3 regions of the Shewanella colwelliana genome follow, and region 1 is predicted to be linked to each of the others. Evidence: predicted binding sites of a transcription regulator. Region 1 holds the regulator's gene; each other region holds the start of a gene.
The links. Region 1 encodes LexA, which represses DNA repair genes until DNA is damaged. Its sites were predicted from a motif close to TACTGTATNNNNATACAGTA; they were not measured.
Positions count from the first base shown of each region.

Region 2: a site for LexA is predicted at 9,330-9,349, ahead of BEL05_RS00945 (YebG family protein). Genes of this name have one in related genera too.
Region 3: a site for LexA is predicted at 7,733-7,752, ahead of imuA (translesion DNA synthesis-associated protein ImuA). Genes of this name have one in related genera too.

Region 1 is NZ_MCBT01000004.1:39,208-49,842, reverse strand. It holds gene mnmH (tRNA 2-selenouridine(34) synthase MnmH) at 1-707, shown strand, start outside; gene BEL05_RS02070 (MFS transporter) at 770-2,626, opposite strand; gene BEL05_RS02065 (TetR/AcrR family transcriptional regulator) at 2,617-3,228, opposite strand; gene BEL05_RS02060 (GNAT family N-acetyltransferase) at 3,367-3,828, opposite strand; gene cysQ (3'(2'),5'-bisphosphate nucleotidase CysQ) at 3,821-4,633, opposite strand; gene nudE (ADP compounds hydrolase NudE) at 4,685-5,230, opposite strand; gene yrfG (GMP/IMP nucleotidase) at 5,328-5,996, shown strand; gene lexA (transcriptional repressor LexA) at 6,107-6,724, shown strand; gene BEL05_RS02035 (cell division inhibitor SulA) at 6,721-7,230, shown strand; gene coxB (cytochrome c oxidase subunit II) at 7,632-9,194, shown strand; gene ctaD (cytochrome c oxidase subunit I) at 9,204-10,635, shown strand, end outside.
Region 2 is NZ_MCBT01000001.1:212,093-222,727, reverse strand. It holds gene pdsR (proteobacterial dedicated sortase system response regulator) at 1-217, opposite strand, end outside; gene pdsO (sortase-associated OmpA-like protein PdsO) at 443-1,189, shown strand; gene BEL05_RS00975 (marine proteobacterial sortase target protein) at 1,216-3,489, shown strand; gene BEL05_RS00970 (class GN sortase) at 3,489-4,145, shown strand; gene BEL05_RS00965 (GGDEF domain-containing protein) at 4,116-5,135, opposite strand; gene BEL05_RS00960 (MlaD family protein) at 5,254-7,878, opposite strand; gene BEL05_RS00955 (paraquat-inducible protein A) at 7,865-8,497, opposite strand; gene BEL05_RS00950 (paraquat-inducible protein A) at 8,487-9,116, opposite strand; gene BEL05_RS00945 (YebG family protein) at 9,409-9,624, shown strand; gene BEL05_RS00940 (free L-methionine (R)-S-oxide reductase MsrC) at 9,663-10,121, shown strand; gene proQ (RNA chaperone ProQ) at 10,404-10,635, shown strand, end outside.
Region 3 is NZ_MCBT01000001.1:112,819-123,453, forward strand. It holds gene BEL05_RS00565 (hypothetical protein) at 1-510, opposite strand, end outside; gene trhA (PAQR family membrane homeostasis protein TrhA) at 781-1,461, shown strand; gene BEL05_RS00575 (tRNA-uridine aminocarboxypropyltransferase) at 1,506-2,048, opposite strand; gene BEL05_RS00580 (error-prone DNA polymerase) at 2,107-5,244, opposite strand; gene BEL05_RS00585 (Y-family DNA polymerase) at 5,244-6,830, opposite strand; gene imuA (translesion DNA synthesis-associated protein ImuA) at 6,832-7,635, opposite strand; gene def (peptide deformylase) at 8,163-8,654, opposite strand; gene BEL05_RS00600 (MFS transporter) at 8,817-10,523, shown strand; gene BEL05_RS00605 (hypothetical protein) at 10,567-10,635, opposite strand, start outside.

The sequences.
Region 1 (10,635 bases):
TAGACATTATCGATACAGCCCCCAGCGTAAAGCCGATGATGATTGTCAGCGGTATGACCGGCAGTGGCAAAACCGACTTTTTGTACAAGCGCAGTGAAGCTGTCGATTTAGAAGGGCTCGCCCACCATAGAGGTTCTAGCTTTGGTCGGTATCACGAACCACAACCCACACAGATTAACTTTGAAAACAGTCTGGCTGTCGCGCTACTAAAACATCAACACAGTGAAGCAAAATCACTGTTACTTGAAGATGAAAGCTTTCTAATTGGCCGTTCTGCGCTGCCACAAGCATTCTATCAAGGCATGCAAGTCGCCAATATATTGGTCTTAGAAGAAAGCAGAGAAGCAAGACTAAACCGCTTACTTAATGAATATGTGCACAAAATGGCCAGCGGTTATATTGAACGCCTTGGAGAAGACGCGGGCTTTACCGCGTTTGGCGAGTACCTGTCCCAAAGCATTACTGGAATCAAAAAACGTATCGGTGGCAAACAGCATGATGAATTACAAACGCTGATCCGCAATGCCTTGGCAATCCAACAAAGCCGCGGTGATACTGAGACCCATCTTGAATGGATAAACATATTACTCAGTATCTATTATGATCCTATGTATCAATATCAGATTGATAAAAAAAGTGATCGGGTGCTTTTTCGCGGCGATCACCAAGCCATGCATCAATGGCTTGACCAAAAAGCTGTAGGCTAAGCTAAAAAGCTAGGCGTTTATCTCCTAGCTTTTTTAAACTCTTAGTCACTCCCAACATAGGGTTACTCTGACTGCAGCACCTCGACTTTAGCACGCAGCAACTGTCGTTCGACGGTCCCAGCGACGGCATCATCTATCTTGACCGTGACTTTCGACCAAAACCGTTTCGGCCGCGTACTCAAAGCATGACCATCTTTATGACTAAAATAGGAACCCCACAACCCGTTTAACGCCATAGGGATGACTGGCACGGTATCACGAGCCAAGATCTTATCGATACCAGGCTTAAATTCTCCTAGCAGGCCATCAGGTGTTAATCTTCCCTCAGGAAAAATACACACTAACTCATCATTTTGTAATGCTTGGTGGATCTGATCAAACGCGCTGTTATAAGTATTCTGGCACTGCCTAGGCGAACAAATCGGGATCACGCCTGCATGACGAAACAGATATTTCAACAGCGGGATCTCACTAATCGATTTATCCATAACAAAGCGGATCGGCCGAGTAGAAGCGCCCATGATAATCAGCGCGTCGACATAGCTGACATGATTACAAACAATCACAGCAGCCCCCTCTTTTGGTAGCTTTGCCCGCCCTTCAACCGTGACACGATAGAAAACATGACTCAGTAAGTAACTGATGAACCGCTGAGTAAACTCAGGTACCTGAGAATAGACATAAAGCGCCACGACAGAATTCAGGAGTGCCAGCAGTAAAAACAACTCAGTGATCGTCCAATTAAGCCCCTCCAACAACACCATAGATAGTAATGCCGAACACACCATAAACAGCGCATTAACGATATTGTTCGCCGCTATCGCCTGGGCACACTCTTCTTTCTTGGCCCGTGACTGAATAAAGGCATAAAGTGGCACAATAAATAGCCCGCCACTCACGCCGACCATAAATAGCGCAAACATGACACCATAATGTTGCGAAGCATCAATAAAGCTGCCGATACTATAGATATAGCTAACATCTATTGGCGCAGGTGGAATCGTCCATAAAAGGTCTACGCCAAAGACCGTTAACCCAAGCACGCCAAAAGGTAACAAACCAAGCTCAACATGACCAAAAGAAAAACGCTCACAAATATATGAGCCAATGGCTATACCGATAGAAAATAGCGCCAACAATAACGAGACGACCGTTGCATCGGCATGCAGGTGTAGCTTGGCGAAGTTAGGAAACTGGGTAAGATACGTCGCGCCTAAAAACCAAAACCAACTGATCGCCAATATCGCCATCCAGATAGTCGGTGTTTGTCTGACCTTGGCGATACTACGCCAAGTTCCTGATAACGGCTCAAAACGTATTTTTTTTACCACGCCCAAAGGGGGCATTGCTGGAATAGCGCGACTAGAAAGGTAACCACAAATTGACAATACAAACACACTCACCGCAGCTGTCACTAAATTATGTTCACTCGCAACAATAAGTCCAGCACTGAGCGTGCCCACTAGAATAGAGAGAAAGGTCCCCATCTCAACCCACGCATTTCCCGTTACCAACTCATCCTCAGCAAGTGCTTGTGGTAGCAGAGAGTACTTTACGGGCCCAAAGTAGGCCGACTGACTTCCGGTTAAAAACAAGAGTAGCAGCATCATCAGGTAGCTCTGGCTCAATATCGCCATAGCTGCGCAAGACATTATCACGACTTCAAACTGCTTTAATCGCCTTATTAATTTGGCTTTATCCATGTTGTCGGCCACCATACCTGCATGAGCAGAAAACAGGAAAAAGGGCAAAATAAAGACCCCGGCAGCAAGGTTTACAAACAAATTAACGCTCATAGGTAAGTCGTTAACTTGGGTATATGTCACCATTAACAGCAAGACATTCTTATAGATATTGTCGTTTAATGCTCCCAAACACTGGGTGGAAAAATAGGGAAAAAACCTTTTAGTTAATAACATGCCGCCTCCTTGTGGCAACCCATGCCAGCTAAATAACCACTCACATGATTTTTTAATAACATCTCCAGCGGTACCTGCTCGATGAATAATTTCTCATCGAGCGCTAACGTCGTCAATCCATGAATCCCACCCCATAGCACTCGGCTCATCACCGCCAAATCTGATGCTGTCGCGCTAGCAAATAGCTGGCACAAACAGCTTTCAACTAACGTGAAGAGTTCATTGATTAGGTTGGCATGTGTCGCCGGCAAAGCTTCATCATTGCTCATTTTTAAACTAAAAACTAATCGGAAAGCATGAGGGTGCTGCAGCGCAAATTGACTATAAATAATAGCCATAGCATCGAGTGTTTCTATTGGAGAAGACCTATCAGCCTGCTTTAACTGACCAAGCAGTTGCGCTAACGTCTGACGAGAAACCGTAAGTAATAGCAGCTGGTAGCTACCAAATACCTTTACTAAGGTACTTGGAGCATAACCGATCATGGTGGCGATTTGACGTAAACTCAGTTGGTTAACATCTTGCTGATGCAGATGATTGATGACCGCAGCAACCGCCATCTGCCTTATTTCATCATGAGTATGCTCTTTCCTTCTTGCCACTTTCCATCCTAGACGATTGACCTTAAGAAGGTGTAAAGCTAACAGCAAACAAAATAAAAAACAATGTTCACAATAAGATTAATACTCAATCACTTTGACGTAGGTTTTCTGGTTAATCAGATAAACAGGGGGAAAAGACTAAACAGTTCGGTTTAGTACCATTAACAATCTATCTTCACCTGCACCAAAATAGTCCTTTTCAAGATTCACCTCTACAAAGCCCAGCGCCAGGTAGAGGTAACGAGCTGGATTGGTTGGTGCAACGGTCAACTTAATGCTTGCAACAGACGCAGGCACTGTGGCCATAGCATCTAAAATTAAACGCTTACCCACGCCATTGCCCTGTGCTGACCTTGCCACGGCGACAGACAATAGCCAAGCGCAATCGGCTTGTTCACTTTGCGCAATCAGAATGTATCCAAGTAGTGAATCTTGCTGATCAACCGCAACCTTTAACCCCGAAGGCCAACAGTCATAACACTGTCGAAAAAAGAAATCCGGATAGCTATGCGCACCGAAGAGTTGCTGCTCAAGCTGATAAACGGCAAGCAGTTCGCCCTTGTCAATTGGACGAACCGTTATGAATTCTGAACTATTCACTAACTAACAGTTCATCCCACGGAAGATGAGTCGATCCAACAACGATAAAATTAGGATTCTCGAGCGACTCTCTTTCGTTATAACTCAAAGGCTGCAGTTCGAGGTCCATGACCTGCCCCCCAGCCTCTTCAATAATGATTTGCGCAGCACCTGTATCCCACTCGCCCGTTGGACCAATACGCACATAGCAATCTGCACGTCCTTCGGCAACTAAACAGCTCTTTAATGCTGCACCACCCAACACAACCAGGTCACAATGTCGTGACTGATTAAACAGTTTTAGCACTGACTGTGGATCTTGACGGCGGCTCACCGCTAAACGCAAAGAAGGTTCATCATCACAGGTCAACTGACGACTAGAAATACGCAACTCACCTTTACAGGAACGCTTATAAGCCCCAAGGCCTGCAATGGCATAATAGATCACCTCAGTCATAGGTACATACACTATGCCCATAATAGGTCGATTATGTTCAACCAAGGCGATGATCACTGAAAAATCGCCACTACCTGCAATAAACTCGCCCGTTCCGTCTAAGGGGTCAACCAACCAATATCGCTGCCATTCAGCACGCTCAGCAAAAGGAATATCGGCATCCTCTTCCGAGAGAACGGGAATATCAGGCGTTAACTTAGTTAGCGCAGAAGTAATGATATTATGGGCCGCAATATCGGCAGACGTCACCGGGGTATTATCAGACTTAACTTCCTTATCAAAGTTACCCTCTAAGTAGATATCCTTGATCGCTATGCCTGCCTCAACCGCAATGGCTATTGCCTGCTCCACATAATCTTCTGGCTTCATCACAACTCCAACAGCCTAAACAGGCAATGCATATATGATAATTTGTAGTAACTACTTTAGTTTTAGATGTTTCTGCGCCAAAAACAAGGCGCTAACGCTTCTCGACTCAGAAAAGTCCCTTTCAGACAAGAGTTCAGACCACTTGCTCAATGGCCAGGGCACCACCTCGATAGGTTCAGGCTCATCGCCCTCTAAACGACTCTCATACAGATCTTCAGCGATAAAAATCTGCATTTTGCTAGCAAAATACCCGGGCGCTAAACTCAGCTCCATTAAATGAGTTAAGGTTTTAGCACCAAAACCTATCTCTTCTTGTAGCTCACGATTGGCGGCTTCTGCTGGAGTTTCACCAGGATCAACTAAGCCTTTGGGGAACCCCAGCTCATAGCTATGCGTCCCCGCTGCATACTCACGCCCTAAGAGCAATTTATCGTCCAACACGGGCACTACCATCACAGCGCCACGGTTATTGCCCTTCATTCGCTCATATTGACGTTCTACCTGATTGGAGAACTTCAGATGCACTTGCTCTATCTGAAACAGACGGCTTTGTGCAACAACTTTAGTATGTAAAATTTGCGGCTTTTTGTCCGACATGGATGTTCCTGATAAAAATGGCGTTTGCTTAACAGTTCAATCTTACTATGATGTGCTTAATCCACAACTCTAGCGATGGAATTTTTTTACTTCTCATATGTTTCCATGGAATAACATAGATACCGTGCTCCTCGATATGGACGGTACACTACTCGACCTTCACTTTGACAACCACTTCTGGTTAAGTGTTGTGCCACAAAGCTTGAGCAGAGAACGAGGGATCAGCCTAGAACAAGCCAATGCCATAGTTGAAATCGCCTATGACAAGGTTTTTGGAACTTTAGAGTGGTACTGTATTGATTATTGGGCTAAAGAATTGAATCTAAATATTCTGGCTCTACACCAGACAATGGTCGACAGGATTCAATTAAGACAAGACAGCCTGCCATTCCTCGACGCACTCGGAAAAGCAGGCAAAAAAAGAATCTTAGTTACTAACGCACACCCTAATAGTCTAGCGCTTAAGCTGGAACACACTGACCTGGCAACCGGGCTAGACGCTATCATCTCAAGCCATGAAACTGGATTTCCTAAAGAGCATCCGCAATTTTGGGCTGCCCTGTTTAATCAATATCAGCTAAATCCCAAACGCTGCTTATTTATCGATGATAGTGAGGCCATCTTAGCCGCGGCGAAATTAGCTGGGGTCCACTATCAGCTTGGTATCAAAAATCCAGACAGCCAGAAGCCCCATAAAATTTTTACTGACTTTCCTGCGATTGATGACTATCAGCATCTGCTTGATGAACTTAATAAGCAAAATTAGCAGCATAAAGCCTTAACCTATGGTCATCATAGCAATAATTTGGTTAATACTTGCGCTACAATAAATACTGTATATACTAACAGGTACTGTATGGAAAGACAGGAACTTTAATGAGACCACTAACCCCAAGACAAGCCGAAATTTTAGACCTTATTAAGCGCAATATCGCCGACACAGGTATGCCACCAACCCGAGCTGAAATTGCACGACGCTTAGGCTTTAAAAGCGCCAATGCCGCAGAAGAGCACTTAAAGGCGTTGGCTAAAAAAGGCTGCATAGAGATCATGCCCGGCACCTCACGCGGAATAAAACTGACGCAGGAAGATGAACCTGAAGAGCTTGGTTTACCACTGATTGGCCAAGTCGCTGCCGGTGAGCCTATCCTAGCTCAAGAGCATGTAGAGCAGCACTACAAGGTCGATCCATCCATGTTCCGCCCGAGTGCAGACTTTCTTTTGCGAGTCCGTGGCGACAGTATGAAAGATATCGGTATTTTAGAAGGCGATCTACTCGCAGTGCATAAAGTTGAGCAAGCGCGTAACGGCCAAGTCGTAGTAGCGCGTGTTGAAGATGATGTCACCGTAAAACGATTCGAAAAGAAAGGAAATACTGTATACCTTCATGCTGAAAATGAAGAGTATTCACCTATTGTTGTCGACTTATCCACCCAAAGTTTAAGCATTGAAGGCTTGGCCGTTGGTGTGATCAGAAATGGAGATTGGCAATGAACAACTTAATAGGCAATGCACCGCGTCATCCAGGTCTATGGGTTGAAATGGGTGACCAGATTAAGCACAGCCACAATGCAAGCATATCGACAGTATCCAGTGTCACACAAGGCAAACAAGAACTGCAGGCATTAACACCACAGCTTGCAAGATTGAGCCAACAAGGTCAGTGGGTTGTACTTATTAGTCCGCCGAATATTGGCTATAAGCAGATGCTGGCTGATGCTGGCGTGCGCATGGACAGAATTCTACTGGTTCACACCAAAGATGAAGTTGAAGCGTTATGGGCTATGGAAAAAGCACTCACTAGTGGCACATCTAGTGCGGTCATTAGCTGGACTCACACCCTTGACGAACGTGATAACCGACGTCTGCAGCTGGTTGCAAAAAACTGCAGTGCACTAGGTGTCGTGATAGAAGAAGGCAATGTTCACTTGCCATCTGCCGCACACAGTTCAGATGATTTAGCCATGCAGCAAGGTTCGCTATTTTCATCTCTGCACTAGCATCTGCAAGAACACTTTCCATACGCAAGCCCCTAACGGGGCTTTTTTTGTCTCTGTTTTTTTTAGAAAAATAAAAGTAAAAGTGATCTTGATCAATATTTGAACACGCATTAAGTTAGTAACAGATATCAACGATTATTTGTTATATCCGAACAATTTAGTTGTCGGCTTCTTTACACTTGGCAGAGTAAACAGCGCCTTGGAATTGAAACTGAAATTCGCCTGATATATTCAGCCGTAAGTGCAAGCGTGGTCACCACCAGCAATAACAATATCTACACCACCAGCGCACTTTGAAGTCATCGTTGCTTTTTTGGGAACTGAAGAGTTTGCATAGAGCCGAGACATACTGTGTGGCTCTTCTTTGTAGTTGCCTTCGCAATTGACAGAGGAGAAGTCTAGTGAAGCAAGTGTTGTATAGTTTGCTGGCGTTACTGTTTACGCCCCCCATACTCGCAGCCGATATGCCCCTAAATATGACCCAAGGGGTAACAGAGATTAGTGGCAAGGTGTTTAGTCTACACATGACCATTCTCTACATCTGCTGTGCCATCGGTGTCGTGGTTTTTGGCGTGATGATCTATTCCATCATCAATCACCGACGCTCAAAAGGCGCCGTTGCGGCCAATTTCCATGAGAGTACTAAGGTTGAAATAGCGTGGACGGTTGTCCCCTTTGTCATACTCATTATTATGGCAATCCCTGCAACAAAGACTCTTATCGCGATGGAAGATCCCAGTAATGCGGACATCACCATCAAAGTCACCGGCTCTCAATGGAAGTGGCATTACAGCTACTTTGACCATGACATAGAGTTCTTTAGCTTGCTCTCTACTCCCAGAGAACAGATTGAAGGCACAGAAGCTAAAGGTGAAAACTATCTTTTAGAAGTAGACAAGCCACTCGTGCTGCCGATTAACAAAAAAATCCGTTTCCTCATGACTTCTGACGATGTCATACACTCTTGGTGGGTACCTGCCTTCGCTGTCAAAAAGGATGCTAATCCTGGATTTATCAATGAAGCTTGGACCCGTATTGATAAACCTGGCACCTACCGAGGCCAATGTGCCGAGCTTTGTGGTAAAGACCACGGCTTCATGCCTATTGTCGTCGAAGCATTATCAGAGGCAGATTTTGAAAGCTGGATACAAGATCAAAAAGCACAAGCTAGTCTAGCAGCTGCGCAAGCCGAAGCAGCACTGAGCCAAACTCTCTCTATGGAGGAGCTAATGGCACAAGGCGAGCAAATATATATGGCGCGCTGCGCCGCTTGCCACCAGCCGAATGGTGCAGGATTACCAGGCGTATTCCCCTCTCTTATTGGCAGCCCCATCATTAAAGGACCCGTCTCAGGTCATATCGATATCGTCTTAAATGGTAAACCTGGTACAGCAATGCAAGCGTTTGCTAAACAGCTAACAGCGGCTGAAATTGCTGCCGTCGTAACTTATGAGCGTAATGCTTGGGGTAATGACTCCGGCGATGCGGTTCAGGCAGTAGACGTCAACTCTGATGGCTCAGCGATTTCGGTAGAGAGCAATACAAAGGCTCCAACTAGGTTACCAGCAAACCTACCAGAAACCGCAGATGTAGTACCAACCGTTGAATCGGCCGTTGCTGCGACCGCAGAGAAAACGGTGGTATTAGATGACTTAACAATGGAAGAGCTCATGGCCATGGGCGAGAAAGTTTATCTAACCAGTTGTGTGGCTTGTCACCAAGCTAGCGGTACTGGACTTCCGGGCGCTTTCCCTTCACTCGTGGGTAGCCCTGTCATCACAGGTCCAGTTTCTGATCACCTCGACATAGTGATCAATGGCAAGGCTGGTACCGCAATGCAGGCATTTAGCGCGCAACTTACACCACAACAGCTAGCTGCCGTGGTGACATATGAACGTAATGCATGGGGAAACAACTCAGGTGATGCGGTTCAGGCTTCAGATGTTGATGGTCACGGAAAGTAAGGGATTAAAATGAGCACAATTACACAAGATTCTCCAGCCGCTCACGACGATCACCATGATGACCATCATCATGGGGCGCCCAAAGGCATTATGCGCTGGATTTTAACCACCAACCATAAAGATATTGGCACACTCTACCTGTGGTTCAGCTTTATTATGTTCCTCACTGGTGGGGCTATGGCCATGGTGATTCGAGCCGAGCTATTTCAACCCGGCCTACAATTGGTCGAGCCAAACTTCTTTAATCAAATGACAACCGTTCATGGCTTAGTCATGGTATTTGGTGCTGTTATGCCAGCCTTCACGGGCTTAGCTAACTGGTTAATCCCCATGATGATTGGTGCACCAGATATGGCCCTACCACGGATGAATAACTGGAGCTTCTGGATTTTACCGTTTGCGTTCGCCATTCTATTAAGCTCCTTGTTTATGGAGGGCGGTGGCCCAAATTTCGGTTGGACCTTCTACGCTCCACTATCAACAACTTACAGCCCTGATAGCACTGCGCTATTTGTATTTTCTGTGCACATCATGGGCATTAGCTCCATCATGGGGGCTATCAATGTGGTAGTGACTATCGTCAATATGCGAGCACCAGGCATGACATGGATGAAGTTACCACTGTTTGTGTGGACTTGGCTTATTACAGCCTTCTTGCTCATTGCCGTGATGCCGGTGCTAGCAGGAACTGTCACCATGGTACTGACAGATAAATATTTTGGTACCAGCTTCTTCGATGCGGCGGGTGGCGGTGATCCTGTGATGTTCCAACACATCTTCTGGTTCTTCGGTCATCCTGAAGTGTACATTATGATCTTACCCTCCTTTGGTATTATCTCAGCCATTGTGCCAGCATTCAGTCGTAAGCGGCTATTTGGTTACTCGTCAATGGTCTATGCCACGGCCAGTATTGCTATCTTATCCTTCCTCGTCTGGGCGCATCACATGTTTACTACCGGCATGCCTGTTTTTGCCGAACTGTTTTTCATGTACTGCACCATGCTGATCGCGGTTCCAACTGGGGTAAAAGTCTTTAACTGGGTAGCCACCATGTGGCGCGGTTCTATCAGTTTCGAGACTCCTATGTTGTTCGCTATCGCCTTTATCATTCTATTCACTATTGGTGGTTTTTCCGGGCTGATGTTAGCCATCACACCTGTCGACTTTCAGTATCACGATACCTACTTCGTCGTTGCACATTTCCATTACGTGTTGGTGACAGGGGCTATCTTCTCCATTATGGCCGCCGCTTACTACTGGCTGCCTAAATGGACTGGCAATATGTATGATGAGCGGTTGGGTAAAATCCACTTTTGGTGCTCAACCATCTCGGTGAATGTGTTGTTCTTCCCTATGCATTTTCTTGGACTTGCGGGAATGCCTCGTCGTATACCTGATTACGCCATTCAATTTGCAGACGTAAACCAGATAGTCTCCATTG
Region 2 (10,635 bases), on a different contig from region 1:
ACATGGCCCGTAGCGATTGACATAGGGTAAAACCGCCATCTATCTCATGTTCTAAGCCAATATCTATGATGGCCAGATCTGGCAAACGGTTATTGAAGGCCTGCATCGCACTAGGGCGGTTGGCATACGCTTGTACACTATAGCCTTGCTGCTGTAATACCTCTTTGTAATTTTCGCGGATAGCGGCTTCATCTTCAACGATGGCGATACGTTTCATGCCTATCTCATTCACTGCTTAACTGACTAATTGATTGAGACTATACAGCAATTATTGCTGGAAAAAAGAGCCTCAAGGTAATTGCCTTTTTGTTGCCACAATTGATACCCAAACTGCCTTTTTTGTTCCCTGTCTGCGCCACTTCATTGGGTTTAAATAACCTCATTGAAACGAACCTCAGGGTTCTTAACTAAAACAGTTATTTGTCATATCGAGGAAAACAACATGAAAAAGCAGATTATTGCAGCCCTTATTACTAGCACTCTTCTTAGTAGTTCAATGGCCTATAGCGCAACAGATGTTGCAGTAACGTCAACTGAACGTTCAGATCAAGAAGCACTCATTGGTGTGGGCTCCGGCATTGTGCTGGGTGCCGTGGTTGCCGGTCCCGTTGGTGCCATTATTGGTGCGTTTACTGGTGGCATTATAGGTAAATCGGTTGCTGATGACAGTGAGATTAAAGCGCAGCAGGCAGACATTGCTCAAAAGGAAAATCAAATCGCGCAGCTCAATAGTGAGCAGCAACGCTTACAAAGTGTCAGTGAGCAATATGCCAACGCAAAAGTGGAACTTGAGCGCCTTAAACAACGTCAAGGAGTACGTATCGAAGAGCTTGCACTGGGTCTTAATGTACAATTTAAAACAGGCTCATCGGAAATTGAGCCCCATTTTATTAGTCAGTTAAATGAGATTGCTGATGTGATGTCTATGTCTCCTGAGCTGACTTTAGACCTAACCGGATATGCAGACAGACGAGGTGAATCTACCTATAACCAAGCCTTGTCGGAGCAACGCGTTGCCGAGGTACGCAGTTATTTAGTTAAGCAGGGCGTTGACGCCTCGCGTCTTGCTGCAAAGGCTTATGGCGCAACGGCACCCGTTAAAGATGAGCAGAGCTTTGAGAATGATTTTTTCGACCGTCGAGTGATGATCCAACTTTTGCCTAGTGAAACGGCTATCGCAGCAAACTAATAATGATGGATGGGCGGAGTGTTTATATGGATATCAAGTGGATTAACCGCTTTAACATAACCAACCTTTGCCCCCCAAGGGGGGCTTTTTTTGACAATATTAGAGGGCTCAGCCATTTGTTGCTGGTGGCAGCAAGCATGCTATTAACCGCACCGGTTTGGGCTACGCCAGATGATGAGCCTTTGGGGATGGGCTATTTAAGCTATACACCAGTAGACGGTAGTCCGTTGAAATCGTCCCAAATAGGCTTGCCTATCAATACCGATGTTGAGATGCAGATCTCAGGCTGGTTAAATCGGGTTGACGTGAAACAAGTATTCGTCAATCACAGTGATCAGTGGCTCAATGGCACCTATCAGTTTCCGTTGCCGCAGGATGCTGCGGTCGATGCGATGACATTGACTATCGGCACACGCGTGATAGTGGGAGAGGTGAAAACCAAAGGCGCGGCTAAGAAGCAGTTTGAACAAGCCAAAGCTGTGGGGAAAAAGGCGAGTCTACTCACCCAGCAGCGGCCTAATATCTTTACCTCACAAGTGGCCAATTTAGCACCTGGTGAGCGAGTTGTGGTTGAAATCAGTTATCAGCAAATTGTGCGTTATCGCCAAGGGGAGTTTAGTTTGCGCTTTCCCATGGCAATCACCCCTAGATATTCGCCGCTCAGCGCCAAGGTGTCTGCCGTGACGTTACCACAAAGTGCGATAAGTGATGGCTTGGAGATGGGCGTATTGTCTCAACACTTAGCCGATAGTCACGACAACCTTAATCATGACAATCAAGATGGGGGCTCGCAAAGCAGCGGCAAGGTCAATATTAAGGTTAATTTGGATGCTGGCATGCCACTTTTAGCTGTTACTACTCCATATCATCAGATGTCGCGTAGTGAACAGCACGATTCTTCAGTTGGTTTGCGTTTAACTAAGGTGGTTAACCGCGAACGTGACTTTGTGCTGCGCTGGCAGCCTGCACTTAATGATGAACCCACAGCGCTTGCATTTAGCCAATCTGGAAAGACTCATTATCCCGAATCAACCCATGAACTATCAGCATCTCTACTAGCGGGTCGCAGTGATACGGCCAAAGCAACGAATGAGGCGATCAGTGATTACGGTTTGGTGATGTTGATGCCGCCACAGGATGAGTCGCGTCATAAGATGGCCAGAGAGTTAATTTTAGTCATCGACACGTCAGGCTCCATGAACGGGGAATCAATATTACAAGCTAAAAGTGCACTCCGGCATGCCTTGGCGGGTTTAAGTCACGTAGATAGTTTTAATATAATCGCCTTTGATTCCAGTGTTAGTGTGCTGTCGCCAACACCGTTAGCAGCGACGGCTGTTAACCTGGGCTTGGCCCATCAATTTGTGAATGCACTTACCGCTGACGGTGGTACAGAGATGGCACCAGCTTTAGCGACTGCACTCGCATCAAAAAATGACACTGAAGAGCGTGGCAATAGCGCTTTAAGGCAGGTGGTGTTTATCACTGACGGTGCAGTGACCAATGAACAAGGCTTGTTTAATCTGATTGCTCAGCATATTGGTCGCAGTCGACTATTCACCATTGGTATCGGTGCTGCGCCAAATGGTTACTTTATGGAGCGTGCGGCCCAAGTCGGTCGTGGCACCTATACCTACATTGGCAACTTATCAGAAGTAGGTAACGAGATCGGGCTATTACTTGAAAAGATTGAAAACCCTGTGATCAGCAATGTTGAAATAGCGCTCAGTGATGGCTCAATCCCTGACTATTGGCCAGTGAATATTGGCGATCTGTATGCTAATGAACCCATTTTAGTTGCGGTAAGGTTGCGAGCAAAACAGCATCAATTTCGCAGTGATGAGCTGCTTGTGTCGGGTGAACTTGATGGGCAATTTTGGCAGCGCCGTGTAGCGATAACACGAACTAGTCAAGCGGCTGGCATGGATCTCGTTTGGGCACGAAAGAAAATCGCAGCGCTATTGCTGAGCCAAAACAGTAGCAATCACGAATTGGTTAAACGGCAAGTGACGCAAGTTGCTTTGGCTTACCATTTAGTGAGTCCCTATACCAGCTTGGTCGCGGTGGATAAGACGCCGAGCCGGCCATCGAGTGAAACGGTGAGTAACGCCAGCGCTAGTGCGATGTTACCCGTGGCGACGCAGGCTAAATGGCCTAAAACTGGTTCGGGTAGTCGTTTATATTTGGCCATTGGTGGGTTAATGATGTTGTTACTTTTAGTGTATTGGTTGAGTTATACCTCGTGCGTAAGACGTTATCTCATTAATCATTTTAAATTGAGTATGGAAGTGACCCGCTGATGGCAACTGGGTTAAGTGTTGTGCGACGACGTTACGTCATCGTGGGCGTGGTTATCGCATCGTTACTGATGATTAAAGGAGGATATATGCAGGCCAAAGCGCATTTTGCTCAGTATCTGATCGAACAAGCCTGGCAGCGAACATTGGTCGATAATCTGGCCCATAAGCCCTGGAGTTGGGCGGATACATTTCCTGTCGCTAAGCTAAGTTTTGTCCATCAATCTGCTGCCCAACAAGGGGGGGAACTCTTTGTTTTGGCGGGCGCTTCGGGGCGCAACCTAGCATTTGGCCCTGCGGCAATCTTAGGGAATAGTGAGGTGAATCGTTGGGGCAATACAATTATTGCGGGCCATAGAGACACCCATTTTGCCCGCCTAAAAGGGGTTACCGTTGGCCAACTAATCAAGTTACAAGATAGCGGCGGGGCTGAGCGCCTTTATCGAGTAAGCAACACGCATATTGTTGAAGAGCACGATACACAGCTGCTGTTTGCTGCCGATGGGTTGCAACTAACGCTTATTACCTGCTACCCCTTTGAGGAGCTGTCAGAGCGAAGCAAGCTGCGATTTGTGGTGATAGCGTTACCAATCGACTCCGCTTCATTGCCCGCGGAGTCATTGGTAAAACTAGATAGGCATGACTCTATTTCGGCCTAGGCGTTTAGCTTCATAGAGGAATGCGTCAGATCGCTCAATCAACGTCACCGCGCTATCGCCAGTTTGCCATTCGCTAACACCAAAAGAGGCGGTAATATTATCGATACGTTGGTCTTTACGGCGATCTTTTAGGGTGACTTTTTCAAGTGAACGACGCATCGCATCGGCCAGGTGGCGAGCTTTGCGTTTGTGGCTGTTGGGGATAAGAATGGCAAACTCTTCCCCCCCATAACGATAGATTTTTGTGCCGTCTCTGCAAGATTCGTTGAGACGCTTTGCCACCGCTTTCAGTACGCTATCGCCCAACTGGTGGCCATAGGTGTCGTTAAACTTCTTAAAATGATCAATATCAATAAGAATGAGACAGCATCCTTCGGGCGCTTGGGCGAGCATACCATCTATATCCTGATCAAATGCTCGGCGGTTGAATACCCCTGTTAATGCATCGTGATAAACATCTTTTTCAGATCGCTTTAGCTCAGCGCGTAGTGTTTCTATTTCATCTTGTGCTTTTTGTAATTGCCCTGTGAAATATTCAGTACTGAGACGAATTTCATCTGATTCTTTAACTAAGTTACGTACTAAGCCCAAGACTTTTTCAAGACTGACACCTTCCTCTTCGATCTTGTTGAGTTTATTGAAGTTGTTATCGACTCGTTTCTGAAACCGAGTCGCGTCGTGATTGGTGTCTTTAAGTGACTGCGCTAACTCTACCGTCATCGCTTCGAGGTTTTGGCGCATGTCGATAACATCGACTTCTACCGGATCGCTAATATGGTCCCGATAGAGCAGGTGGGCGTTCACGGGAGGGCAAGTGCTGTACTGGGCGACGATACCATCCATTTTCTCATTCAATTGTGGGTCTTGTTCTCCCACATAGGCGTACCACAATGCGTAGTTGGTTGGTGTCGTTGGGATTTGATGTTTGAGCATCAAAGGTACCGCTTTTTTGAGATTAATGGCGGCTTGGCGCATTAAATCTTTTGACATATCGCTCATTTCCTTGCCTAGCGTTAAAGTGAGCGAAAAGGCGCAGTGTTGTGCTGCCTATTCGCTAGCTGACACGACTACTTATAAGAATAGCTATGTCGTGTCGCCTTAACCAAATTTAGTTGGATTTAGTTTGGGCCGGGGCCCAGGTTAGCCAAGCGGGTTCTGGTTTATAATGCAGTACAAACGCGTTGTTGCGAGATAGTTGATTCTCGGTAGATGAAACCTGCTCTGTCGCAACACCTATACCGCCAGCTAAAATGGTTTCTAAGGAACCTGTATCTATTTGAGCGCCAGAAAATAGCCCAATATCAACTTTTATGCCCGAGAGGTCCCAGAATTGGCTCGATGTATTGATTAGATGTTGATACTTGTCTGAGATATGAGCAGCCATGATCACTCCGGTTCCATCGTCAGCTAATCGATAGTGCTTAACCTCGCCAATTTTTAACCCTCTAAATATGATTGGGGTACCAACTTTGACAGAACCAAGGCTGTTATCCTTTAAAGTGACGACCAGATCATCGCCAGGGAGGGCTGCAGGCGCTTGCATCAATCCACTAAAGTGATTGACGCTCTCAGCGCTTTGCCCTGGTAAGACTGATACGTATGGACCGGTGAGCAGTGTTTCTGCCGCGGTGATGCCAGATAGTGAAATTTGCGCATCAACTAAGAAATATTGGGCATCCGTAGCCACAAATTTGTCAGCATAGTTACCATAAAGGTAAGCGTTGACATCAACACTGCTGAGATCGGCATTGAGTGAAACCGACTCAACTTGACCAACTTGATGGCCTAAATAACGAATAGGCGCGTTGGCACTTAGTTTGGTGGTTGCTGAAAAGGTGAGTCTTATGGGGACAGCTGTTGCTAAGGCTAATGCCTCTGATCCATATAAGTGATGTTGGTTACCCATTTGACCATTTTCTAATAAACCTAGGGAAACACTGCCTTTTATGGCACCGTCTAGTGGTGCGACGTCAACTTTTACACCGCTTAAACTGGCATCTATCGACATGGCGCTGTTACGCCAAAATACCGTATTTTCTCTAATAAGTTGCTTAAACTCTTTCTCAATCGCCAAGGTGATGGCGAAATCTTCACTGTTAGATTGCCAAGTGACCTTTTTAACTTCGCCAATACGCATTTTTTTGAAATAGATAGGTGATTTGGCCGCTAAGCCTGCGCCATCTGCACTTGCCAGTGTGATGTTAAGTTGTTCAATACTATTGAAATACTGCTTAGCTTTGTCCGCTGATGCAAACAGGTGTAGTGGCTTGGTCAAAGGGCTTTGTTTATTACTGTTTCCTTGAACAAGGCTAATAGCACCTATGGTTAGGGTATCTAGATCGCGGGTGTTAACCGACACCCCATCAAGAGACGCTTCAATGGCAAGCGCCGATTCAGGAGTGAAATAGCTGCCTTGTGTCACCAATGCTTGATATTCAGACCAGATCTCAATTTGATAATTAACGCCGCTAAAGTCATGGTTGAAATTAACCTGCGTTACTTGACCAATTGGTAGCTGCTTAAAACGAACTTGTGCACCCGTTTTGACACCAGGGTTTTCTTCTGCGGTCAATGTCAGTACCAGCGGTTCAATATCAAGCTTTGGTGGTTGTTCTTGTAAGGTATATTGGGCTAGTGGCTCACCAGTGCCGGGGCTAAAACTCAACACGCTGCCTGTTAGTAAGCGAGCTGCATGCTTGATACCTGATAAAGAGATATCGGCGCCGCTAGGCCAAAATTGAGAATTAGCGCCGATTAAATGGGCGTATTCGCTATCGATAGTGGCGTGAAACTGGACACCATTTTCAACTAAAACGCTTTTATCTACTCGGCCAATTACTAATCCGCGAAAAACGATAGTGGCACCCGTTTGAATGGTGTCGGCATCTTTTGCTAGTAGAGTAAATTGAGTTCCACCGAGTGCAGTATCCTCATTATCATAAAGAGTAAACTGCTGATTAGTGATGGCTCTATCATCTTCACTATTAGATGAAAAGCTGACTCCGCCAGCAAGAATGGCCGATAAACTTTCGCTTTTTACTGATATGCCAGATAAAGAAGCATCGACTGACAGTCCAGAAACATTCCAAAAATGAGAACTCGTTTTAACTAGATGCGCGTACTGTTTCTGTACGTAGGCATTGAAGACAATTCGCTCATCATCGACCAGTTGGTAGCTGACAATTTTACCCACTGGGATCTGTCGATAAAATATTTGTGAACCGACATCGAGTGACCCAAGACTTGGACTGGTCAAGGTTATCATCAAACCGTCTGCGCCAGGGGCTACGGGCGGGGCTTGGGTTTCTGCAATAAATTCGCTGTTGTAATCGCCGTCTCCCGGTTGGATAGCAATGTAATTACCTGAAAACAGTGCATCGAGTCCTTCGACACCAGTGATCGATGCTTTGGGAGTCACTAGCCAAAATTTGGTTTCGTCTCTGAGAAAAGGGGTGGAGCGATAATCCATCAGTAGATCGACATAGACACCTTGAAGGTCATCGTCGATGCTAATATCCACCACCTTACCCACAGTTAACCCTTGATAGCGTACTAAGGTTTTGCCGACATCTATCCCCGTTGCACTGGGAAAGTGAATTTGCACTTCGACGCCTGACTCCCTAATGCTCTTAATGCCTAACCATGCACCCAGCGCTAGGGCGATGATGGGTAATAGCCAAATAGGAGAAAAAAGCTTTTTCTTTACGACTTTAGGTGTTTCAATTTCTGTCATCTTTCGATTCCAATCGGTCCCAGAGTAAACGCGTGTCTAATACTTTTGCTGCCAGTTGTGTCAACAAAATCACCAACGCAAAGGCTGTTGCCGCAGGAGCTGGTTTTGCATCGAGTAACTGCCCCATGTTGACCAGCGCAGCGGTGATGGAGATAACAAATAGATCTAACATAGACCATCTGCCTATCCATTCAATAATGTGGAAGCCTGCCATCAGTTTTTTCTTAGAGATTGGTAGCTCGTAACTAATCGCCGTTAAGTAGATCCCAAGGCCAACGATTTTTAACATAGGCACAAGGATACTGGCAGTAAATAAAATAATCGCAATAGGCAATAGATCTAACTGAATGAGATGATTAATACCGCTGAATATTGTGTCTCTGCGTACCTGTCCCTGACTGGTCATGATAGTGATAGGGTAAAGGTTTGCTGGGAACAATAAAATGGCAGCGGTAATTAATAATGCCCAACTTTTTTGTAGACTGGTGACATCCCGTGCAGCAATACGCTGGCCACAACGGTTGCAGCACTCATCAGTGCTAGGGCAAAGGTTTTGGCAAGTCTGGCAACAGGTTAAGCCCAATGATTGACCTTGAACAGCGGCTTTTTTACTGTTCATCGAGCACGCTCCACATATGTTCGATATCATATTCGCGTTGTAAAAATATCACCATGACAAATAGCACTGAGAAGCAAAACGTACCTATACCGAAATACAGATCTGTGTAATCTGATAATTGAAACACGGAAACGAAGATGCTGATCATATAAATTTCGAGCATTGTCAGTTGTGACAATAACCCATGGTACCTTAGTAGGCGCTTGTAGATATCTCTAAAAAAAGGATTGTTAAGTTGATATTTAACAATCAAAATTTGCGCCAGGACCGACGCTATTAGCAAGCCCGGTGCAATGACCGCTGCGGTGAGTACAGCTATCCCGACAATCCAATAGCCTTGATCCGCAACAGACATCGCGCCTTCAATTATCGTTGTTGTACGCACACTGCCAAGAAAATGCAGCTCCAATACCGGATAAAAGTTGGCTGGAAAGTAGAGAAACAGAGCGGTTAAACACAGCGCAAGCATGCCATTGATAGAGCAGTAAGGGGTATCATAAAGATTGGTATGGCATCGCGGGCATAGTGCCCTCACGCCAGTTGGTAGCGCTCGTTTTCTCACTGCCAAATCGCAAGCACGGCAAAGTACGATACTCTTGTCTAACTCATCTTTATCCATAATGATTATGGCTTTTTTCCTATCGTTAGGTTGTTTGAATCAGAGGCTTTATTGATATAGGCCATCTTAAATGCGCTTACAACCTATTACTATAGGTAGTTACACCACTTAATGTTACTTATAGTATTGATTGAACTTGATTAACGTATAGCAAAAGATTCTATCAGATTATTTTGAACACTTGCATAAGAACTTATGTTTGTGAGATTCTACAACTGTATAAATAAACAGTGTGAGGGCAGGCATGGCAGTTATAACAAAATTTGTCGTAGTCAGAGAAGGGGTTGAGAAGATGACATTCACATCTAAGAAGGAGGCTGATGCCTACGATAAGATGCTCGATATCGCGGACAATCTGCTACCTTTTTTTGAGTCATCGAATTTAGGGCTAGACGAAGCGACAACAGAAAAAATGTGTTTTTATATGGCCGAAAATAAGGACCAACTGATGTCACTGTTAAAAGGTGGCGCAGCGGCTAAACCTTTGCCAGCGAAAAAAAACGGCTAAAAAAGCTGAAGCTAAAGAATAATTGTTAGGAAAATTGTATGACATCTCCATGTTACACCACGCTTGCTCGTCAGGTTGAGGCGTTATTTAACGGCGAAGATAATCTTATTGCGGCGATGGCGAACTTTTCTGCGCTTATTAATGAACACTTAGATGACATTAATTGGGCGGGGTTTTACCTAACCGAGGGTGAACAACTCATTCTTGGTCCTTTCCAAGGTAAAGTTGCCTGTACACGCATACCTATGGGAAAAGGCGTATGCGGCACGGCTGCCCAAATGGATAAAACGTTACGTGTCGCCGATGTGCATCAATTTGCAGGGCATATCGCCTGTGATTCGGCTAGCAACTCAGAAATTGTGATACCAATTCATCGTGACGGAGCGGTTATCGGTGTATTAGATATTGATAGCCCATCGTTATCAAGATTCGATGAAGCGGATCAAATCGGTCTTGAGTTAAGCGTAAAAAGCTTCGAAAAGGCTTTATTTGATTAAACTACCACCAATTTTGCGTAATTGGTGGTCGCAATCGTCTCTGGCACGCTTATAATAGGCTGTTCGACGAACATAAAAATGCCTAGTTACATTTCATTAGTTGAAATGAATACTTGGCGTTTGTTAAATGTAATTGATAAGGTATGTTGGATTGTGCAGTGAAGACATCGATTTACCCAATTTTTTGGGCGTGTTTTTGACTGAGTCTAACAAATATGAACGACGCACCCGCTACGACAACTGTAGTGTGGTGATAGTCCCTTTTAAACTGTGGAAGTAATGATGGAATCAACAGAAAAGTTGACCGACACCAACGCAATTCTTGCGTATTTATATGAAACATTTCCTTTATGCTTTATCGCTGAAGGTGAAACTAAACCTCTAAAAATTGGATTGTTTCAGGACTTGGCTGAAAGGTTAGCTGATGATTCTAAAGTCAGTAAAACTCAATTGAGAATTGCCTTGCGTCGCTATACCAGTAGCTGGCGTTACCTTAAAGGTGTCAAAGTTGGGG
Region 3 (10,635 bases), on a different contig from region 1:
AGCGACACTGAACTCGGTGGTGACCACATCTGCGACATCGTCGATGCTTGGGGAGCGTAGCCCCCCTGTGTCACGCATTGCTGGCGTTGGCGTATTAATACGCACTTGAGGCACATCAATGCTTAGCACCTTACTATCCAGAGTGTTGCTCTCTGCTTGGCGAGTTTCGTCAAATTGTTGTAAATGTGCCTGGCTAAACATATACGCCTTAATTGGAACAGGCTTAGCGCTTTGGGGCGCAAGGAGTGGATCCGTTTGAGATTGCCAGCTAAGTTGCATCAGCAGTAGAATAACTAGGTGAACGAACAATGCCCCAGCACATGGAATAAGTAGAGAGTTTAGCCTGCTCCCATGTTGGCGCACTGCCGTCTCAAGCTTAAAGCGGAGATCTGCGTCGAATTTTATCAGATGCTTATCATCGACTGTGGTTCGAGTAGCCGTGAATGCTCGATTTGCTGCTTGATGAAACAAGCCTTGTCTCTTAATACTTAACTTAGCGTCTGCTCGCAATGTATCTTTCCTTAGATACGCCTAACACCTTTTAACGTGACTAATTTGAAAGCAGACAAACAAAAAAGTTCAACGGCCCCACTGAACAGTAAGATAAGAGCAGTATCAACAGCCAAAATCAGTCATACTAAGTTAGTAATAGTGGGCTGGTCACCAGATCTTTTTGACTAGGCAAAAACTAGGCTTACACGTGTACGCCAGGATATAGATTTAGCAAGCTGTAACTGTTAAACTCCTACTTTGTGGTCAAACCAGATGAGCAAAGATACTATGCAGAGCCAGTCCATCGTAATAAATAGCGAAAAGTCAATATCTAAGGCAAAACCTGCTTATAGCAGTAGAGAGGAATTTGCCAATGCGATTAGCCATGGACTTGGGATTATTGCGGGGATTATAGCGCTTATCTTTTCGATCATTAAAGGTGTTGATACCCTTACGCCTGTACAGTTATTCGGTGTTATCCTTTATTGTAGCAGTATTATTCTCCTGTTTTCCTGCTCGACGCTCTATCACAGTGTCAGTGATGTAGGTTTAAAGCATAAGCTTAAAATCGCTGATCACTGCGCTATCTACCTGCTGATTGCAGGTACTTATACGCCCCTCATGCTCATTGAACTCAATAACAGTCAAACAAACTGGATTCTGTCTGCGATCTGGATCATCGCCATTGGTGGCGTACTTTTCAAGACCCTGTTTATTCACCGTTTCAAAGTATTCAGCGTTATTCTTTATCTAGTGATGGGTTGGCTGTGTGTGTTCGTTATGAACGACTTGATAGCGGCTATGAGCTCACTCGGATTCAGTCTCCTGCTGATAGGCGGTCTGTTTTATAGTGTTGGAGTGATCTTCTATGTGGTAAAACGTATCCCATATAATCACGCCATCTGGCACTTATTTGTACTGGGTGGTGCCTTAAGCCACTTTCTATGCATTTACCTCACAGTGATCTAATTATCCCGAGTTCTGGTTAATTATCTATCGTCCCTTAAAGGTAACTATCCGTTATGCAAAGCAAACGCTTGCTGTAACCGTTTAGCCTCTGCACTCATTCCCGCATGGGAAAACAGTAAGGCAATACACTCTAAGGTGCACAATCCCCCTTCGAGCTGATTGCGCCTTAGCTGGTATTGAGACCGTGCTGTCGTGCTCAGACTTAGTTTACTCGCCTGTTGCAGATAAGGGCTTTGGCGCATCATTTTACGCGCCTCTTGCCATGTAGCGTCTAAGATAACAATCGACTTATGGGCAAGGCTATCAATATCCGTTAACCTCTCATAGTGGTGCACTGATTTATTGCCACTCTGTTGTTTCACTGATATCTCATCATCAAAACCATTCACTGGTTTTTCAGCCACCTCAGAGGCAGGAAAAAGTAAAATGGCCGTTCCAGTTTCACACGCTAATTGCAATGGTTTATCAGGCTGGACCCGTGACCAGATCACCTTACGACAGTATTGTGGGAAATGCACTAACGCAAGCTTGCCAGTATTGGTTACTCGGCTGAGTTCTCGTTCATGGGTAAGTAAAATGATCTGCATTAAACCAAGTAAAACCTAAGCATTAAGATAAAGAACACGAGTATAACTTATTCGCCTTCTATCTGAAATGTCGACCTTTAACCTCTAAATAATTCATCTCTTCAGATATATCATCTAGCCTACCAGCAATCACATGACATACCCCAGAGTTAGTTTCAAAAACTCCCGTTACCTTTAAAATTTTTGATGTCAAAAAAGGCTGACGCTGCGCCTTCGCAGTGGCATGCCATATGATGACATTGATATTGCCAGTTTCATCTTCTAACGTCACAAAGGTAACGCCCGAAGCCGTACCTGGACGCTGACGGCCAACAACTAATCCAGCCACTTTTACGACTTGACCATGACGGCAATTAAGTAATTGTTTTGCTGTGAGACAACCTCCTAACAGTCCTTGCTCTCTAAGTAGCGCCATACCATGACGCCCTAAGCTCAGGCCCAGGTGCTTCTGATCGCTGAGTAATGATGCCATCTCCGTTGGCGCGGCAAGCTGTACCACGGTTTGTTGAAGCAGGTCATCAAAGAGCGGTAAGCTCGGTTGGTACGCCGATAGCTGCCAACGAGCCTGATATCTATGCCCCGCCATCATCGCCATCGCATCGGCACTCGCTAACAAAGTTAAACAGCGCTGAGAAACTTGCAGTCTATAAAGCGCATCTATGCTGGTAAAGCCGTTATCTGGACGCGCGTTAACCAGCTCTGTTATCTCGGCACGCTTAAGCCCTTTTACCATTCTAAAACCCAAACGTATCCCATAGCAGGACACCTCGGTGGAGAGCTGCACCAGTTGGCAATCCCATTGACTATGGTTGACGCACACAGGCAACACTATCACGCCATGACGTTGTACATCTTGGATCAATTGTGATGGGCTATAGAACCCCATAGGTTGGCTATTGAGTAAGCCACAGCAGAATGCCGCTGGGTAATGATATTTTAAAAAAGCCGAGGTATAGGCCAGTAGCGCAAAGCTGGCAGAATGAGACTCAGGGAAACCATACTCACCAAAGCCCTTTATTTGGCGGTATATTTGGGCAGCGAAGGTTTCGCTATAGCCCCGCTGCGCCATCCCTTTCAGTAGTTTATCTTCAAATTGTTGTAACTGGCCAGAACGCTTCCAACTGGCCATAGCTCGGCGCAATTGATCCGCCTCCCCCCCACTAAAACCTGCAGCCACCATCGCCAGTTGAATCACTTGCTCTTGAAAAATAGGCACTCCCATAGTACGAGATAAAACAGCTTCCACATCAGGACTCGGATAGCTCACCGCTTCGCGTCCGTCACGGCGACGCAAGTAAGGATGTACCATGTCGCCTTGAATAGGTCCTGGGCGCACAATGGCTATCTGCACCACCAGATCGTAATAACAGCGTGGTTTTAATCGCGGCAACATAGCCGTCTGTGCCCGAGATTCCACTTGAAACACGCCAATGCTGTCACCCCGCTGCAGCATCTGGTAAACCTCGTTCTGCTCCCAAACCACATCATTCATCGAAAATGGCTGATCATCACAGCTTAGTAACTCAAAGGTTTTGCGAATCGCTGTTAACATTCCTAGGGCTAAAATATCCACCTTTAATAAGCCTAAGCTCTCTAAATCATCTTTATCCCACTGGATCACCGTCCGCTCAGGCATGGCAGCATTCTCAATCGGCACCAACTGCTCTAACGGACCAGCTGAGATGATAAAGCCTCCCACATGTTGGGACAGATGACGAGGGAACCCCATCAGTTGCTCAACTAAAGGCAATAAGTAACGCCCATGCCCCTCTTGCGGCACCAAACCTTTCTCTGCTAACTGACTCATCCAGTGATTATCAGGATCACGGCGGTCAATACCTTTCACCATCCCCTCAATCTGCTGACTGTCTAGCCCCAGCGCTTTACCCACATCACTCATTGCACTCTTAAAACGGTAACTGATCACTGCCGCCGCTAATGCCGTGCGCTCGCGTCCATACTTACGGTAGATATATTGAATCACCTCTTCTCGTCGCTCATGCTCAAAATCGACATCGATATCGGGTGGCTCATTACGTTCTTTAGAGATAAAACGCTCAAACAGCATGTTCACTTTGGTCGGGTCGACTTCGGTGATCCCTAAGCAGTAGCAGACTACCGAATTTGCCGCGGAGCCGCGTCCTTGGTGCAAAATTCGTTGCGCTTTAGCAAAACTGACAATGTCGTAGATGGTTAAGAAAAAATATTCATAGCTCATCGCTTGTATCAGCATTAACTCTTTTTGATATTGCTGTTCAACCTCACTCGGAACGCCATTGGGATAACGACGTTTAGCGCCCTTCTCCACCTCTTGAGCCAAGTAGTCACTCGCACTCATCTCCTGAGGTACTACCTCTGCGGGGTACTCATACTTGAGCTCATCTAGGGAAAATTGACAGCGATTCGCCACCTGGATCGTGGCAGCGAGCCATGCCTTGGGGTAGCGCTTATTAAGATACTCAAGCGGTGTAAGTGATGCCTCACGGTTGGCACTCAATAGCTCTCCAGCATTATCAACATGGGTACCGTGGGCAATACAGGTTAATATATCCAATAGCCGCTGGCGTGAACCACAATGCATACGTGCGCCTGTAGCCGCAACGCAGTCGAGCCCTTGGCTCGTTGCCAGTGCTTGCCATAGATTCAGATTTAGCGATTCCCCAGGGACTAAATGGCGTTCCATCAACAGATACAAGCGATGACTGAAGGTATGTTTCAGTTGCTGAGCAATCGTCAGCAGCGCTTGTTCATAAGCCTGTAATTGAGATTCTGCCGAATACATTTGAACTTGCTCGGCTAAATCCCCTTGCGCATATTGCGCCAGCGTAAAGGGTTGCCACAACAGCAAGCTTTGCTGCTGGCTGTCCAGAATATCCATCAAGGTGAGATGATACTCACCTTTATCGGCCCGCCGACGCCCTAAAGTGATCAGCAGACTTATCTCCGCATACGCCTGACGATTAGTGGCGAGTAATACAAAGATCCCTTCAGGTAGGTGAAACTCAGCCCCATGGATCAATTTGACGCCACACGCTTTTGCCGCCTCATGGGCTTTTACACTGCCAGCTAGTGAGCATTCATCGGTCAATGCCACGGCTTGATAACCAAGCAAAGCTGCCTGCTCCACCAGCTCATGGGGATGAGATGCCCCCCGTAAAAAGCTATAGTTTGAGATACAATGGAGCTCTGCGTACATCAGCTAAACCAACCGTGCAGAAATATCCCATTCACTTCTCGATACACCCAACACAAGCCGCCATCTTTATGCTGGGCAATATAGTAATCGCGGTGGGTGCCTACTGCATGCCAATCACTGGCAATACGTTCAGGGCCTTTTAACAAGCGCACATCCGTTAACGCTATCGGCTCGGCCTGCTTGAGTAACCAAGTGGGCCTAAAACGGCCATCATGGATACCCTGAACCACTTGTCCAGCTCGCTGACGCTGTTGCTTAATCGCGACTGTTTTTCCTTGATAGCTGGCCCGAGATTCGGCGCATAGGGTCTCTGAACGACCCAGTGCTAACGGTTGCGATTGCCAACTCGCCTCAGGTAAACGTGCAGCAACACAAGCAATACCCTTAACTGACTCGTGACCCAGTTTTGCCACTAAGGTTGCCAATAATCGAGTGCTGCCTTCATCTTGGGTATTGCCCTGCCACCACTCAGACGGTGTAAAGGTTAATACCACGCTCTCTTGCAACTGCAAGGCGATGCTCACCACTGGTGAACTCAACACTATTCGTTCCAGCTGTAAACGGCATAATTTCAGCAGGCCATCACTGCGATGCTCCGCAAAAGGGTAATTGATGGTTAACATAAGCGGCACCAAAGCTTTGTCGCGATATTCAAAGTTAAGCCTTAAGCATAAAACCGCCCGTTGATGGCGCAGTAAATAGCTGGCGAGCTCACTAAGCATGCGCCCAAGCGGGAATAACAGCCCCTCGATATGCTCAACTTCATACGATAAGATCAGTTTGTGTTGATAACACTCTGGCGGCTCATAAAACGCCAGTGGTTGGGGTAACTGGCCAGTAAGCTTAGCCAGCAACTGCAACAGTTCATCACCAAATCGCTCCCCAAGTTCGGCTCTAGGTAACGCAAAGAGTGATTCAAGGTGAGTTAGCCCCATATTCTCGCAAGCTAGTTGTAACTCTAGGGCGATCGGTAATACGTTAACTGGTAATGCCGCTAGCGCCTTAATGTGATGCCCTGTGGCCAGTTGTTGTGCAGCTTGAAAATAGCTCGCATCTGATTTCTTATCGCTTTGTGGCGCAACATAGTGCGGCGCAGAGTGGGCCAGCAGTGCTGTACCAAGCGGGTTATCACCTAAAGCCAATTGCCACTGTAATGAGTATTCCTGGGCTTGCGTAGCATATTGCTCAAGCAGTTGTGGTAATCCGCTAAAGACTCGTGCCATGGAGCCCACCTCAAGCAGCAAGGTGTCTGGCACGTGCAGATCCATACCCAAGTTACTGTGATGCTGGCAGGTCAGCGGTACGACTCTTGCGCTGTAATCATAGCTCCAATGACAGAGCCAATCAGCCGCTTCGATGCTCATAGCAACCTCATAGGCAATCAGCTGTAAATCACTGGATAATGCTTGCGCGGTAGCGACACTCTGCCCAGGCTTAAGCCCCACTTCCACGGCTGAATCCGATACAGATAGCAGTTGACTAGATTGCCGACAATAGAGCGCAACAGGCTGCGCAGGCGCTAAGCCCTGATGATAACTTTGGTACTGCAGCAACCAATTGGGATAGTGAATAGCGAGCCACTGCATATTAGGCTGACCACGGCCCTTGCAGCACATTGTTGTCATTCGCCATTGATGCTGCAGCTGGCATAACGATACCGTCGAATGCAAAACTTTGTGCCATAAAGGGCGGCAGTAAAGGCAGTTCAAAATCTGCCACTGGCCAACCACCTCGACGTTTAATAATGCTCACATTGGTTGATAAGTCTGCGCCCTGAGACGTAGCGCCCACACGATTAAGTAGCAAACGAAGCTGCACCGGATGCGCTTGTTGCAATGCACTTTGGGGAAGATAACATACGCACAAGCTAGTACCTTTTTCGCTCGCTAACTGCAAGCGTCGCGCCTCTGTCACACTCAGCTTATCTAGCCAGCACAAGACTAATGGTGAAGCACCACTGGTTAATATCTGCTCTAATGCCCATAGTTGCTCTTTTCTATCTGCCGTATCAATCCACAGTAAACGACTCACATCAATGCCTTGCATCGATAACGATTCAGGATAAATGATGTGTTTGGGCGCCACAAAACTAACCCAAGCACCTCCTTCAATGGCAGTGGTTTTCAATGGGTTCGAGGGGATGATTTTCGCAATTAAAGGCAGTAACACGCTCAGTTCACCGACACCTTCACTGGACTGAAATAGCTCACATAAGCCAGATGGCGGCCACCCTCCATTAAACAGGTGTTGATTTAAACCCGCAAAGCCAGTGTCGACTCCCGCAACACTATGCTGAGCATCGCCGCGCCAAAGATCGTCCCGCTCCAGTAACAGTTCAAGCCGACTCTGACTCGCTCCTGCGAGATTAACATTTTGCTCTAGCGCCGCCATGAGCCTCACCTCTCAATAAAATCTAAACCTTGCCTCGGCACGGCAAACAACAAGGTACATAACCATGACATTTTGATCACGTCCAATCACCGCACGATACTGTATATAAACACAGTATATTTATAAATGATGAGATCGCAAGGTTTACATCCAAGATCGGCGATCGATAACCAAACAATATGGGGGACAATCGGGAGAACAATGGCGGTTAGATAGCGGTTAAAAGAGAGTTTAGAGTCGGTTTAGCGGGTAGTAAATTTAGCATAACCTGAATTTGGCTTGAGAGATGGAGTAACGTTTGTACCCCTAGTTCAGGTTAAAGTCGCCCTTGAAAATGAGTGATTATCTGCGCGCAATACGGTAATACTTTTCAGGGCTATTTTGCCGTTCACGGCCTTGTTTTAACTTTCATATCAGACCCAATAAGTGATCAGTACACAAGGGCGAGCATCTTGGGTCTCAGAGAATGCCATAAAAAAACCACCTGCTGTAGGTGGTTAGATGATACGAACTAGCATCGATAATTGTTAACGATACTTTTTCACTTTCTTCAATGCAATTTGCTGTTTTAGTTTAGATAGATGTTCGATAAACACTTTACCATCAAGGTGATCCATCTCATGCTGTAACACAATAGACAAAAACTCATCCGATTCGATCTCAATAGGCTGGCCTTCACGGTTCAAGGCACTGACCTTCACTTTTTCAAAACGGGCCACTTTTGCCCGGTACCCCGGGATGGATAAACAGCCCTCTTCACCAATATATTCGCCTGAACGTTCGACAAATTCAGGATTGATCAATACCAGAGGATCGTCTCTATCTTCAGACAGATCAATGACCAAAATAGCATGTGGACTGCCGACTTGAGTCGCAGCTAAGCCAATACCATCATCGGTGTGGTACATGGTTTCGATAAGATCATCGATAAAAGATTGCACTGCGGCGATGTCACTCACAGGCGTTGCTTTGCGTGTTAAGCGCTCATCGGGGATGGTAAGAATATCCAGTACTGACATGATTTTATTGGTGGTAAAAAATTTGCGTTATTATGACGCAAATCAAAGTAAAGGCAACTTTATCCTTACAGCTTTTTTACTCCCTTAATGGATCAACCTTGTATTCCCGTCCAATAGCCGATAGCATAAAACACAGAATGTATACAATATACGGAAAATAGGATGACCACAGAACGTACCCCACTACCCAAGACATTTTTTGTCGCCAACACAATGGAGATCTTCGAGCGGCTAGCGTGGTATGGCTTCTTTACCTTGTCATCACTTTACATGACCTCACCACACAATCAGGGAGGTTTGGGCTTTACCGAGCAAGAGCGAGGACTGTTACAGGGAATGATCCCTTTCTTTCTCTACCTGTTTCCAGTGTTAACCGGGGCCTTGGCCGATCGGTATGGCTATCGAAAAATGTTCCTAATCGCCTACGGCATTATGTGTCCCAGTTATTACCTACTTGGGCAAGTCACTAGCTTTAGTGGCTTCTTTATCGCCTTTATGGGCGTTGCGATTGGCGCAGCCTGTTTTAAACCTGTGGTGACAGGCACAGTGGCCAGAACCACTGACAATACCAACCGAGGTCTAGGTTTTGGTATTTTTTACATGATGGTTAACATTGGCGGATTTCTTGGCCCCTTTATTGCGGGTTATGTACGCGCCATTAGCTGGGACTGGGTGTTTATCATGTCGGCGTTCTGGATAGGGCTTAATTTTATTCCTGCTATTTTCTTTTACCAAGAGCCTACCGATCCCCATAAGCAACAAGGTAAGCCACTCTCGCAAGTGTTAAAGGATATTCAGGATGTATTAGGTAACGCAAGGTTTGCCGTCCTCTTCTTTGGCACATTGATCATCTTGATGTCTTACGGCGCAAAGTGGATTAGCGGTCAAACCTGCCTAATAAGCTATGTGGTTTGGTTTAGTGGCCACGGACTGTGGAACTACCTCGCCAGCCATCAGCGCAATGCACCTTGGTATCAACAAAAAATCACTGTAGGTAATAAGCCATTTGTAACTTATTTATTGATATTGTCAGGGTTTTGGATGGTCTACCAACAGATATTTATTACTTTACCTATCTATATTCGCGACTTTGTTGATACCCAAGATCTCGTGGTGTTACTCGCAAGCTCGCCGGATCTGTTGGCATTTTTTGCCCCAGTCGATCTATCGCTTATTAACAGCGAACTGCAACGTTTAGCAGGCGAGCACCTCGCAGGCGTGATCAGTGCACAGCAAGTCTATTTCGAACTGGTGCATACCAAGGTAATGGTTCCAGTCAACGTGCTCAATGAAGCCTTACCACTCATTGGACAATCCCCCGCACTAGCACAGCAATATGCAGAGCAATGGTCGAGCCAATATCGACAGATAAACCCAGAGTACCTTATTGGGTTAAATTTTCTCTCTATCGTACTCATGCAGATAGTCGTCAGTCGCATCGCAGAGAAGTTCAGTCCGCTCCCCGTTCTGGTGGCAGGCACCTTAATTTTGGCACTCGGCACAGCATTAGGTGGTCTTGCCCATGGCATGTTGATGGGCGGCACTATGGTACTCACCTCAATATTGGTGTTTTCCATTGGTGAAATGGTTGCCTCGCCAAAAAGTCAGGAGTATGTTGCCAGTTTTGCCCCACATGATAAAAAAGCAATGTTTATGGGCTATTACTTTGTCTCATCAGCCATTGGCTTTTTGTTGGCAGGTCCGCTCTCGGGATACCTTTACGCAGAGGTAGCTAAAGAGGCTAATCAGCCAGCATTGATGTGGTACATCATTGGCGGGCTTGGCGTACTTGCTGCCTTAGGGTTAGTGCTATTCCATCGCTTTGGCGTGATGGAACAGCCCACATTAGACACCGCACAAACGGCCTAATAATACCCAATCGACACCGCTAAATGAGATAAGCGGTGTCGATTTAAAATTGCGATCGCACTCCAAATACCCAACTAGTCTCTTCATTTTCGACCCGCTCTACTTTATCAAA